2 regions of the Blautia sp. MSK20_18 genome follow, and region 1 is predicted to be linked to the other one. Evidence: riboswitches for the same ligand, from Rfam matches in the RefSeq annotation. Region 1 holds a riboswitch; the other holds the start of a gene.
What was found. Region 1 has a riboswitch for cobalamin ahead of LI091_RS08250 (ABC transporter permease). Riboswitches for the same ligand answer to the same signal wherever they lie in the genome.
Positions count from the first base shown of each region.

Region 2: it holds a riboswitch for cobalamin, as region 1 does, so the genes downstream of both, LI091_RS16715 (cysteine-rich small domain-containing protein) here and LI091_RS08250 (ABC transporter permease) in region 1, are expected to answer to the same signal.

Region 1 covers NZ_JAJCGR010000011.1:42,960-48,635, reverse strand. Annotated here, with positions in the region: gene nikC (nickel transporter permease) at 1-632, opposite strand, end outside; gene LI091_RS08250 (ABC transporter permease) at 648-1,577, opposite strand; cobalamin riboswitch at 1,714-1,887, opposite strand; gene LI091_RS08245 (MATE family efflux transporter) at 2,035-3,393, opposite strand; gene LI091_RS08240 (ABC-2 transporter permease) at 3,549-4,223, opposite strand; gene LI091_RS08235 (ABC transporter ATP-binding protein) at 4,220-5,068, opposite strand; gene LI091_RS08230 (GntR family transcriptional regulator) at 5,071-5,445, opposite strand.
Region 2 covers NZ_JAJCGR010000049.1:6,193-11,868, forward strand. Annotated here, with positions in the region: gene LI091_RS16705 (N-acetylmuramoyl-L-alanine amidase family protein) at 1-162, shown strand, start outside; gene LI091_RS16710 (C40 family peptidase) at 446-1,906, shown strand; cobalamin riboswitch at 2,139-2,308, shown strand; gene LI091_RS16715 (cysteine-rich small domain-containing protein) at 2,576-2,863, shown strand; gene LI091_RS16720 (phosphatase) at 2,969-3,685, opposite strand; gene LI091_RS16725 (glycyl radical protein) at 4,040-5,676, shown strand, end outside.

The DNA.
Region 1 (5,676 bases):
GCGATCACAGATGGCAGGATATTTCTCAATACATGCCTAAATATGATCCTTGCGTGGCCGCAGCCGCCGGCTTTTAGTGCGGTCATATAATTTTTATTTTTTTCCTGAAGTGTCAATGCTCGGGCAAGCCTTGCATATTCTGCCCAGGATACGACCGATAAGGACAGAATCAGATGAGCGCCGCTGGCTCCTACGGTTCCTGCAATGGCAAGTGCCACAATAAAGACCGGCATAGCCATAAATACATCAATGATCCTCATAATTATGGAATCGATTTTTCCACCTACATATCCGGCAAACAGTCCGATCGGCACCCCGACACATACAGTAATCAGAAGCACCGTAAAGCTATAGCTCAGTGAATACCGGCTGCCCCAGAGAAGTCTTGATAAAATACATCGTCCCAGCTGATCAGTACCTAAAGGATATGCCGCCGACGGATTCTTTAATTTTATCGAAACATCCACAAGCAGTGGATCATGCGGCGCCAGTACAGGTGCAAAAATAGCTGCCAATGCAAAAATTATGACCACCATCAATCCTATTTTTGTTTTCGGTGACCGGAATACCTGTTTCCAGTACAGATTCTGGATCATGCTTTTTTCTGTTTTCTGCTTTTTTCTGCTTCCCATTCTATGATCTCTCCTTTACTTTAACTGGATTCGCCGGTCAATCGCAGAATAGGCGATATCCACAAGAAAATTTAATACTACAATGCCAACAGCCAGAATAAAGATAAAACATTGCAGCACCGGAGTGTCTTTTGAGATCACGGATTTCAATGCCAGATTTCCGATTCCCTGAATTGAAAAAATACTTTCTATCACAGCTGAGCCACAGAAAAAACCGATCACAATTGATACCAGACGTGTCAGCACAGGAATCAGGATATTTTTCAGACCATGACGCAAAATTACATTTACAGATGACAATCCCTTAGCTCTGCTGGCACGTATGTAATCCTGCTTCAGCACCTGTATCATATTGGTACGGATCAATCTCGTCATAATTCCAAAGAAACTGATATCCATGGCAAATGCCGCAAGAATCGGGATGCCTCCGGCATCTCCTCCGATCACGGAAATCACTTTTAGCTTTACTCCAAATATATAGAGCAGCATCAGACCGATCCAGAAAGACGGCATAGATACACTGAGGGACGACAAAATGCGAATGACTTTATCCAGAACTCTGTTTTCATAAATTGCCGACAAAATTCCAAGAGGGACTGACACGATCATCAACAATAAAAACGAAGTAACTGCCAGTTTAAATGTCTGTGGAAAATATCTTTTTAATTCCTCAAAAGCCGGTTTTCTGGTAGAATATGATTTTCCAAAATCGCCATGAAGTGCCTGATCCAGCCATTTCCCGTATTGTACCAGCACCGGCTGATCCAGTCCTTCCTCATGCCGTACTTCTTCTACCTGCTCCGGTGACGGATGCTCATATTTTTTCTCCGCCAGCACTCTGGCCGCATCACCTGCCGATATAAAACTCAGCATAAAAATAATAAATGTAACCGCCAGCACTACCGGAATCATAAATATAAAACGCTTTGCAATTACTTTTCCCATTTTCATTTCTCCTCATTTTTCATCTGTTTATTCGGTTAAAATAAAAAAAGCTGATATGATCCAGCATCATATCAGCACAAAAAACAAACCTCTACCTCAGGCAGAGCTTATTCCTTCTGTATCCCATCCGAATCAGAATTCTTCTGTCAAAAAGGCAAGTCTCCTGACTCCAGTTCTTCCTACTTACCATCTTCCCGGATCTCTCCAGTGATATTTTGGTTTTCGTCCCTGTCACAGTAGCGGTGGCTGTTCTGGCATTTCACCAGATTCCTTATTAAGTACTTTGTACACCCTTCTGACTATTCAATTTTCATAGTTGCAATGAATAAATATTATAATATCATACTTTTCTTTTTATATAAATAGTTTTTTGTCAAATATAAAATATCTGAACATTTCATAGTGAAACCCGGATATTTTCTGCCTGTATTATTATAAATCTCTTAAGTAAATAACATTATGTATGAACGGTGACTTCTTTATATTTCCGTATAATGATCATATAACTTACGAATAATAAAACAGCTGCGCTGCTCCATGCACAGATCTCTGCATAGTATATTCCATCTTCACCGATCAGTTTTGGCAGCAGCAGCGCAACACTGACACGCATTATAAATTCTGCAATGCCGCTGGCAAGCGGAATCAAAGTATTACCCAGGCCCTGGATAGCGGAACGATACACATACAGCAGATACAGCACCCACAAAAAGACAGCCATAATAAACAAATACTTATATGCTATATCCAATACCTGTCGGGTCTGATCCGGTTCACCGGATACAAACAGGGACAGTACATTACGTCCAAACAGTACCATCATGCCGGAAATGAAAGCCGAAGTGAGCACTGCCATATAAGTGCCGCTGCGCACGCCTTTTCGAATCCTCTGGTATTTTTTTGCACCAAGATTCTGGCCCACATAGGTTGTAATAGCATATCCATATGAAACGGCAGCCATCTCCAAAACCCCATACAGCTTGTTCGATGCCGTAAATCCCGCCACAAACAGAAAACCAAATCCATTGATCACATACTGTACCACAAGTCCTCCCACGGAGATGATCACATTCTGTATCGCAAGAGGAACCGCCAGTTCCAAAAGCCGCAGGCTCATAGAGGGCTGCCTGTAAAAGTCCTTCTTTTCCAGGCGGATATCCGGGATTTTACGTAATACGATCAAACAGTACAAGGCTGAAAATCCCTGTGCGATAACGGTTGCCACTGCTGCTCCGGCAATACCCCAGCCAAAAACCGCCACAAATAACAGATCCAGTCCCACATTGATCACTGCTGCCACTGTCATTGCGATCAACGGAGATCTGCTGTTTCCAAGTGCCCGAAGGATCGCTGCAAATATATTATAAGCAGCTATGATCGGGATTCCCGCAAAGATCAGCCGCAAATATAGCATTGTCAGATTAATGACATTATCCGGTGTCTGTAAAAATAAAAGAACATGATAAACTGTACCTTCACTTACTGCGAGTACGACCACAGACAGTAATGCTGTCATGATATAGCTTTTCGCTACTGCACATTTCAGATTTTCCTTTTCCCTTGCTCCATAATACTGAGATACAAGAATAGAAAAACCCTGTGTGATACCTGTCATGATCCCCAACACCAGCCATACCAGCCAATCTCCGGCACCTACTGCCGCCAGTGCTTTAACTCCTACCACTTGTCCGACAATCATGGTGTCTGCCATTGTATAAAACTGCTGAAAAATATTTCCAAGCATCATTGGTATGGCAAAAGTTATGATCAGTTTTCCGGGAGATCCGGCAGTCATATCTTTTTCATTAGTTCCCATAAGAATCTCCTTTTCTTTTCATCCTTGTCCGTTATTTTACAAGGGACTCTTACGAAACACAAGACTATTTTTTCACAAAGTTTTTCTCATATTTTTGGTAGCTATTACATCTTTATGATCATTATTTTTAATGGATCATTTTTGCCACGCCTATATTAAAACTCTTTCTTCTTCATGGCGCTCATACTATACTTATACGAAGCAAACCATATAAGCAGACTTAGCACAATAAGGGCAATCCCGATTTCAAAATCCCCTATTCCCCCTATCATATGCAGAATACTTTCTTTTAATCCCAAGTTAGTCTTCACAAAAGATCTAATTGTATAACAAATCGCAAAAATAATTAAAATTGCGATTGGCAGCACAATTCGCCCTTTCTCTCCTTCGAACCTTATCCTGATCGCGATCATAATTCCCGCAATTGCCTGAAACACAAAAAATGTGATCAACTCCATTGCCAGCATTTCCAGATCAAACACCTCTTCAGGATTTATGAGTACCATAATTCCTGCACAGATCATTCCAATGCACCATCCACATGCTGTCATGATAAAGGAAAAAATATATTTTTCTCTGACATATATTTTTTTATTTACGGGTAAAGAAAATAAATATGTGTAACCATGGCCATTTTCATCATAACTGATCGTATTACCTGAATATATCGCCAGAACAGATGGGATATACATTGCAATGAAAGCAGCTGCCGTTTTTCCTGTAAGTATAAAAAACAATGCTACAAACACTAACACCAAAAAAAGATTACCACCCTGTCGAAAAAACAATCGAAAATCCTTTTCCAAAAGCCCTCTGATTCCTTTCATCATCTTTCGCCCCCTGTCAACATCAGGATCACCTGATCGAGTGATCCGCTCTCTACTACGATTTCCGGATAATTTTCTATATAATACTGCTTCTCGTTCGTCAGACAGGCAACTCCAAAAAACTCTTTTTTCTCTTTCAAAAGATACCTTTTATCCACTGCCTGATATTGTTCCTCACTGACCTTCAACACTGCATATTTTTCAAGAATCGTATCCATCGCTTCATGAAGTACAATCTTTCCTTTATGTATCACATAAATGTCATCACACAGATGTTCTAAGTCCGAAGAAATATGTGAACTGATCAGGATACTTCTCTCCGGTTCTTCTTCCATATACTCTCTTAAAATATCCAGCATCCTTTCCCTCGCTCCGACATCAAGCCCTGCTGTCGGCTCATCCAGCATCAGGAATTCTGCCTGATGTGTCAATGCAATGATCAGATTCAGCTTTGCTTTCATTCCTGTTGAGTACTCTTTTATAAATTTATCCAACGGAATCTGATATTCTTCACACATCTGATGAAATTTTTCTGCTTCAAACTTTGGATACAATTTGGCAAGGACTGCCTCAACATCTTTCCCTTTCAAGTATCCACTGAATCCGGTTTCTGCCAGGACAACTCCCAGCTCTTCTTTCTCTTTTTCACTTAACTCTTCCGGTATTTTTCCCAGGATCTTTATCTCACCGGCATCATAAGAAATGAGTCCGAGCACTGCCTTGAACAAAGTACTCTTACCGGCTCCGTTCTCTCCAACCAGACCGGTGATTCTTCCTTTTTCTACATTTAACGAACAGTCTAACTGAAATTCACCGTAGCTTTTCTTTACTCCTTTGATCTCCAACATAATCATTCATCCTCCATGATGAGTTCAAACAACGAACGGATCTCTTCCTCTTTCATTCCGCAGCGCCTTCCCTTCTGAATTGCTGCTTCCAGATCCGCCTCAACCTCTTTCCTGCGCTCTTCTTCCATCAGCTGTGTATTCGAAGCCGCTACATACGTTCCTTTCCCATGAACTGTGACTGTCATGCCCTCTGCTTCCAGATTGTCATATGCTTTCTTCACAGTAAGTGCACTGATCTTCAATTCCTTTGCCATTGTTCTCACGGACGGCAATATATCATTTTCTTTTAACTCTCCGGAGATGATCTGCGCCTTGATCTGCTCCATGATCTGTTCATAAATTGGTACCATCGATGTATTATTGATTATAATCTTCATATGTTCCCTCCTGTTGCAAACAGTATATAACAGCGTAATACTGTTGTCAACTGTTATATACTGTTTTGCAGTAGTTGACTGCCGGGATTCTGTCATCTGCCATTAGAAGGTATGGGAAGTCTTAGTCATTTACTTTTCATGATCATTAATTTTTATTTGTTACGCAAAATGTATTGGCTTTATAGACCGATTAGTCTATTTTGTAAATAACTACAACCAAAATATTCTTGG
Region 2 (5,676 bases), on a different contig from region 1:
TATATGTCTAGGTATCCTGGAGCCAGCAAATATGACTATCATGAATCCAGTGGTAACTATATCCGAAACGGTGCATACTTCAGATGGAACAGAAGCACTCTTTCCGATCCCAACGGATATCTGAACAAGACAGCCAATCAGATCCTTGCAGATCTTTTCTGATCAGGATATGCTGAAAGAAATTTGTATGTAACAAATAGAAATAAGAAACGTGAGAGGAGAACCTGAGATAACCCGGGTTCTCCTTTTTTAATGTCAAAATCATTAATAAATGTTACAAAGTTTTAAACTAATTAATAGAAAATCCTTGCAATCCAAATAACACTGTGTTAATATATAAAAAGATTGAAACAAGATATTGCAAAAGTATTACAAAGAAAACCAACGAAGCGGATGGTCAGATCCGCTGTATTAAATTAGAATCAGATTGCGAGGGTGAACAGTCATGAAGAAAAGGATATTATGTCTGACACTGGCGCTCATCATCAGCGGAGCACAGGTAGTCAGCGTAAGCGCAACAAGAGAAGATGAGGCAGCACTTCAGCAGGAGATGGATGCGACTAACGAACAGCTGAATGCGACTTATTCCAGATTGGATGAGCTTTCCTCACAGAAGTCACAGATTGAAGGCGAGATTTCAACTCTTGATGCCAATCTTGTAAACGTGATGGTTTCGATCCAGACACTGGAGGGAGATATCTCCAATAAGGAAGCCGACATTGCATCTACACAGACCAACCTTGAGAAGGCCAAAAATGCCAAGCAGAAACAGTATGAGGCAATGAAGAAACGTATCCAGTATCTCTATGAGAAGGGTGGAGATGATGCATGGTTCCAGATGATGCTGAATGCAGAGAACCTGTCTGACCTTCTTACAAGAGCAGAGTACACACAGAAGACTTATGAGCAGGACCGTAAGAGTCTTGAAAAATATTCCAATACGATCCAGCAGGTGGCAAACCTGGAGGCACAGTACACACAGGAGAAGGCAGAACTGGAGGGAATGAAGCAGGAATATGAGGCAGAGTCCCAGAACCTGCAGGCACAGCTGGATGAGAAGCGTGCCACATCCGCAGATTATGATAATGAGATCGCCTACGCACAGCAGCAGGCTACAGATTATGCCAACCTTCTTGCAGAGCAGACTGCAGAGCTTCAGAGATTAGAGGCTGAGCGTATTGCAGCAGAGGAAGAGGCAAGACGTCAGGCCGAGGCTGAAGCAGCAGCGAGAGCACAGGCTGAGGCAGAAGAGGAAGCAAGACGCCAGGCAGAGCAGGAAGCACAGCAGGATGAGGCGGACGAGAGCGAAGACGTACAGTACGATGAGGACGGCGACGTGATCGAGAATGCAGATGAGGATACTGCAGAAGATGACACCGAGGATGTGGATGAAGATGCAGACAATGGTGAGAATGATGATGCGTCCGAGGATACTGAGAATACAGAGGATAATGCAGACGCAGATTACGATAACAGCACAGACGCATCTGAAGAAAGTGCAGAGGACACATCTAATGCAGAGGATACATCTTCAGACAGTGACAGTTCTTCTTACAGTAGCGGTTCAGGATCTTCTGTTGTGAATTATGCTACACAGTTTGTGGGAAATCCTTACGTATGGGGTGGAACAAGCCTTACCAATGGTGCAGACTGCTCCGGATTTGTACAGAGTGTCTATGCGAACTTCGGAGTCAGCCTTCCGAGAACCTCCTATGAGCAGCAGAATGCAGGTACAGAAGTATCCTACGCAGATGCACAGCCGGGAGATCTGATCTGCTATGGCGGACACGTGGCTATTTACATGGGTAATGGCCAGATCGTTCATGCATCGAACTCTCAGGACGGGATCAAGATCAGCAATGATGCTACATACAGAACAATTGTATCTGTAAGACGTCTTGTATAATAAAAACGTACAACAGAAAATAAAAATACAGCAGCCCGACAGCAGTTTGTCGGGCTGTTTTTAACGTCGGAAAAAATACTGAAAAACCCATGGAACGGAGTGAACAGCAACAAAATATGCTCAAAAATGTATAAATATTGAAAACAGTATTGACATATAATTAACGGGATGTTATTATAATGTCAGTATAATTCCATATTGAACATAGCAAGTGCTGAGGATAGCTGACAGTTATATATTGATTATCAGAAGTCCACAGAAAAGGGAATCAGGTGTGAAACCTGAGCGATCCGGTCACTGTAACGGAGGAGCGAATCTCATAGTCCATTGTACGTATGTATGAGAAGGAGAGAGGAGTCATGATCCCGGAGCCAGGAAACCTGCTTGTTATGGCGAGGTTAAACTTCCGTGTAAAGTGTAACAACCATTTCAGGGACTCCGCACCCCTGGGACGTTGTCTACTTTTTTACGAGAGTAGGCATTTTTTTATGGAATGCGCCTGTTCATATGAATTATACATGATTAAATGGCAGGCGATACTACTCCGGATACATTCGTTCCCTCCGCGCACTCATGAACGGATTATATTTCTACCCCGGGGTGGCATCGCTACCTCTTTTTTATAGGAAAAAATTATGTGTGGTTATGTCAGGAGAGGAGAAAAGAGCCATGGAGAAACCATACTGGGAAGGCAAAGAATACTCTTACTTCAGCCACAAAAACTGTGAGTATTTTCCGTGCCATAAAGGAGCAGATCCGGAGAACTTCAATTGTCTGTTCTGCTATTGTCCTTTATATGCACTGGGAGATAAATGTGGTGGTAATTTCCGCTTTACGGAAAGCGGGATCAAAGACTGCACCGAATGCAAGCTTCCTCACAGAAGAGAAAATTTCGGATATGTTACAGGTAAATATAGCGAGCTTGCGGAAATTGTACGGAAGCAGCGGGAAAAATAAAAAACAGGCCAGTTCAGATACAGGAAAATGTATATTCCTGTGTTTGAACTGGCCTGTTTTGTTTGGGGGACAATATCTGTTATCTGTCGGAAAAGATACAGAAGATCATTCTCTGGTTTGGAGAAAAACCTTGAGTCTGGGAATCTGGTTGTTGAGGATCAGCTGTTCCGGAAACATGGCCTGATGAACAAACTCAGCAGCACAGGTAAAATCTCCGATATGCTCCGGGCCATGGCTGTCACTGGAAAGAAGCAGCGGCAGATCATATTTGCGGCAGCATCGAAGGATCTCGAAACAGTTTTCTCTTGTGTCGCCACGATAGCCATAAGGTGCAAGAGAAGCTTCGTTGATCTCAAAGATCGTGCCGGTTTCCCTGGCAGCCCTTGCAAGCGCATCATAATTAACCGGGTAATGAGTGTTATCACTATGTCCGAGGATCTTTACACAGGGGTTTTTCATTACATTGATAAAAGCTTCTGTGTTTTCGGCTCTGGTACCGCAGCGGTAATTCCAGGCATGCATGCTGGCAATGGCGTAATCAAGTTTACATAATAATTCCTGATCTAAATCTACCGTTCCGCTGCGGTCAAGGATATTCAGTTCAATTCCGTAGAGTAATTCTACACCGAAATGTTTTTTGGGAGAATAGGTAAGGCTGCGGAAATAGGAGGAAGTTCCGGCTGCCAGAGTGCCGGGACCGTGATCAGTGATCCCGAGAAGCCGGAGACCTTTCTCGGCAGCTGCGCGTGCCATGTTGGTGATGGTACATTCCGTGCCGTGACCACTGGCGATGGAGTGGGTATGCATATCAGAAAGATACATAAAAATACACCTCTTTTACTGTTTGAGAACATGTGACAGAGCGGAATACGAATGTCCGCTTTGCATAAATTTTTTCTGAAAAACAAAGGAATTCCTATATAAATCCAAGTATGGCAGAGCAGAAAAACAAAGTCAATAGAGAAAAACATAAAAATACAAAAAACAAATAAAATCAACAGGGCGCAACCGACAAAAACCACAAAAACAGCTAGAAATACATGTTGGATTTCGTTGACATCGAAGTAGGGGTAAGGTATAATAAAACTACATGAGCACATAGCCGGACAGGAGCGGTTCTGGAAGCGTAGAGGCAGACAGATCACCAGAAACAACCGGTTGTGAGAAAGGAGAATCATGGAGAAATTTCATATAGCAGATGTTCCGAAAACAGACAGGATCACACATCTTGTAGATAATCTTTATGCAAAGATGCCGGTGATCGAATCTGCCAGAGCAAAACTGATCACAGAGTCTTACAAAGCAACAGAAGACGAGCCGATCATCACCCGCAGAGCCAAGGCATTTGCCCACATCCTGCACAACATTCCGATCATCATCCGTGATGAGGAGCTGATCGTCGGAAGCAGCACTTTGGCGCCGAGAGGCTGTCAGACGTTTCCGGAGTATTCTTTCCAGTGGCTGGAGGATGAGCTGGATACAGTGGCTACCAGAACAGCCGATCCATTTTATATTGCGGAGGAAACCAAGGCGGAGCTCCGTGAGGTACATAAATACTGGAAAGGCAAGACTACCAGTGAGCTTGCAACCTCCTATATGGCACCGGAAGCGATTCTTGCCATTGACCACAATATTTTTACACCCGGAAACTATTTCTACAATGGTGTAGGACACGTAACCGTTAAATATGAAGAAGTTCTGGCGATCGGTTATGAAGGGATCATTGCCAAAGCTCAGAAGGAACTGGATGAGTGTAATGTAGGAGATGGTGATTACGCAAAGAAATCCCGTTTCCTGGAAGCAGTTATCATGAGCTGTCAGGCAGTTATCGACTATGCACATCGCTATGCCGAGCTCGCAGAGCAGATGGCATATCAGTGTCAGGATCCGACCAGAAAACAGGAACTCCTTCAGATCGCATCCAATTGTACACGCGTACCGGCGAAGGGCGCCCGTAACTTCTATGAGGCGTGCCAGTCCTTCTGGTTTGTACAGCAGCTGATCCAGATGGAAAGCAGCGGACATTCTATTTCTCCGGGACGTTTTGACCAGTATATGTATCCGTATTACAAGAGTGATATGGAAGCAGGCAATCTTACCAGAGAATTTGCCCAGGAACTGATGGACTGCATATGGGTAAAATTAAACGACCTGAATAAATGCCGTGATGCTGCATCTGCAGAAGGCTTTGCAGGCTACAGCCTTTTCCAGAACCTGATCGCAGGTGGTCAGAACAAGGATGGCGAGGATGTGACCAATGATCTCTCCTTTATGTGCATCCAGGCGTCTATGCATGTGCACCTTCCGGCACCGTCTCTTTCTGTAAGAGTATGGAACGGATCACCACATGAATTCCTGATCAAGGCTGCAGAGCTTACAAGAACAGGAATCGGACTTCCGGCTTATTACAATGATGAGGTTATCATTCCTGCACTGCAGAACCGCGGCCTTTCTCTTGCAGATGCCAGAGAATATAACATCATCGGCTGTGTAGAACCGCAGAAGGCAGGTAAGACAGAGGGTTGGCATGACGCTGCATTCTTTAACATGTGCCGTCCGCTGGAGATGGTTTTCTCTAATGGTATGGACAAAGGGGTACAGATCAGTGTCCAGACCGGCGATGTCACAGAGATGAAGAGCTTCGATGAGTTCTATGATGCATATAAGAAACAGATGGAATATTTCATTTCCCTGCTTGTAAATGCTGATAATGCCATTGATGTGGCACATGCGGAGAGATGTCCGCTTCCATTCCTTTCCTGTATGGTGGATGACTGCCTGAAACGAGGCAAATCCGTTCAGGAAGGCGGAGC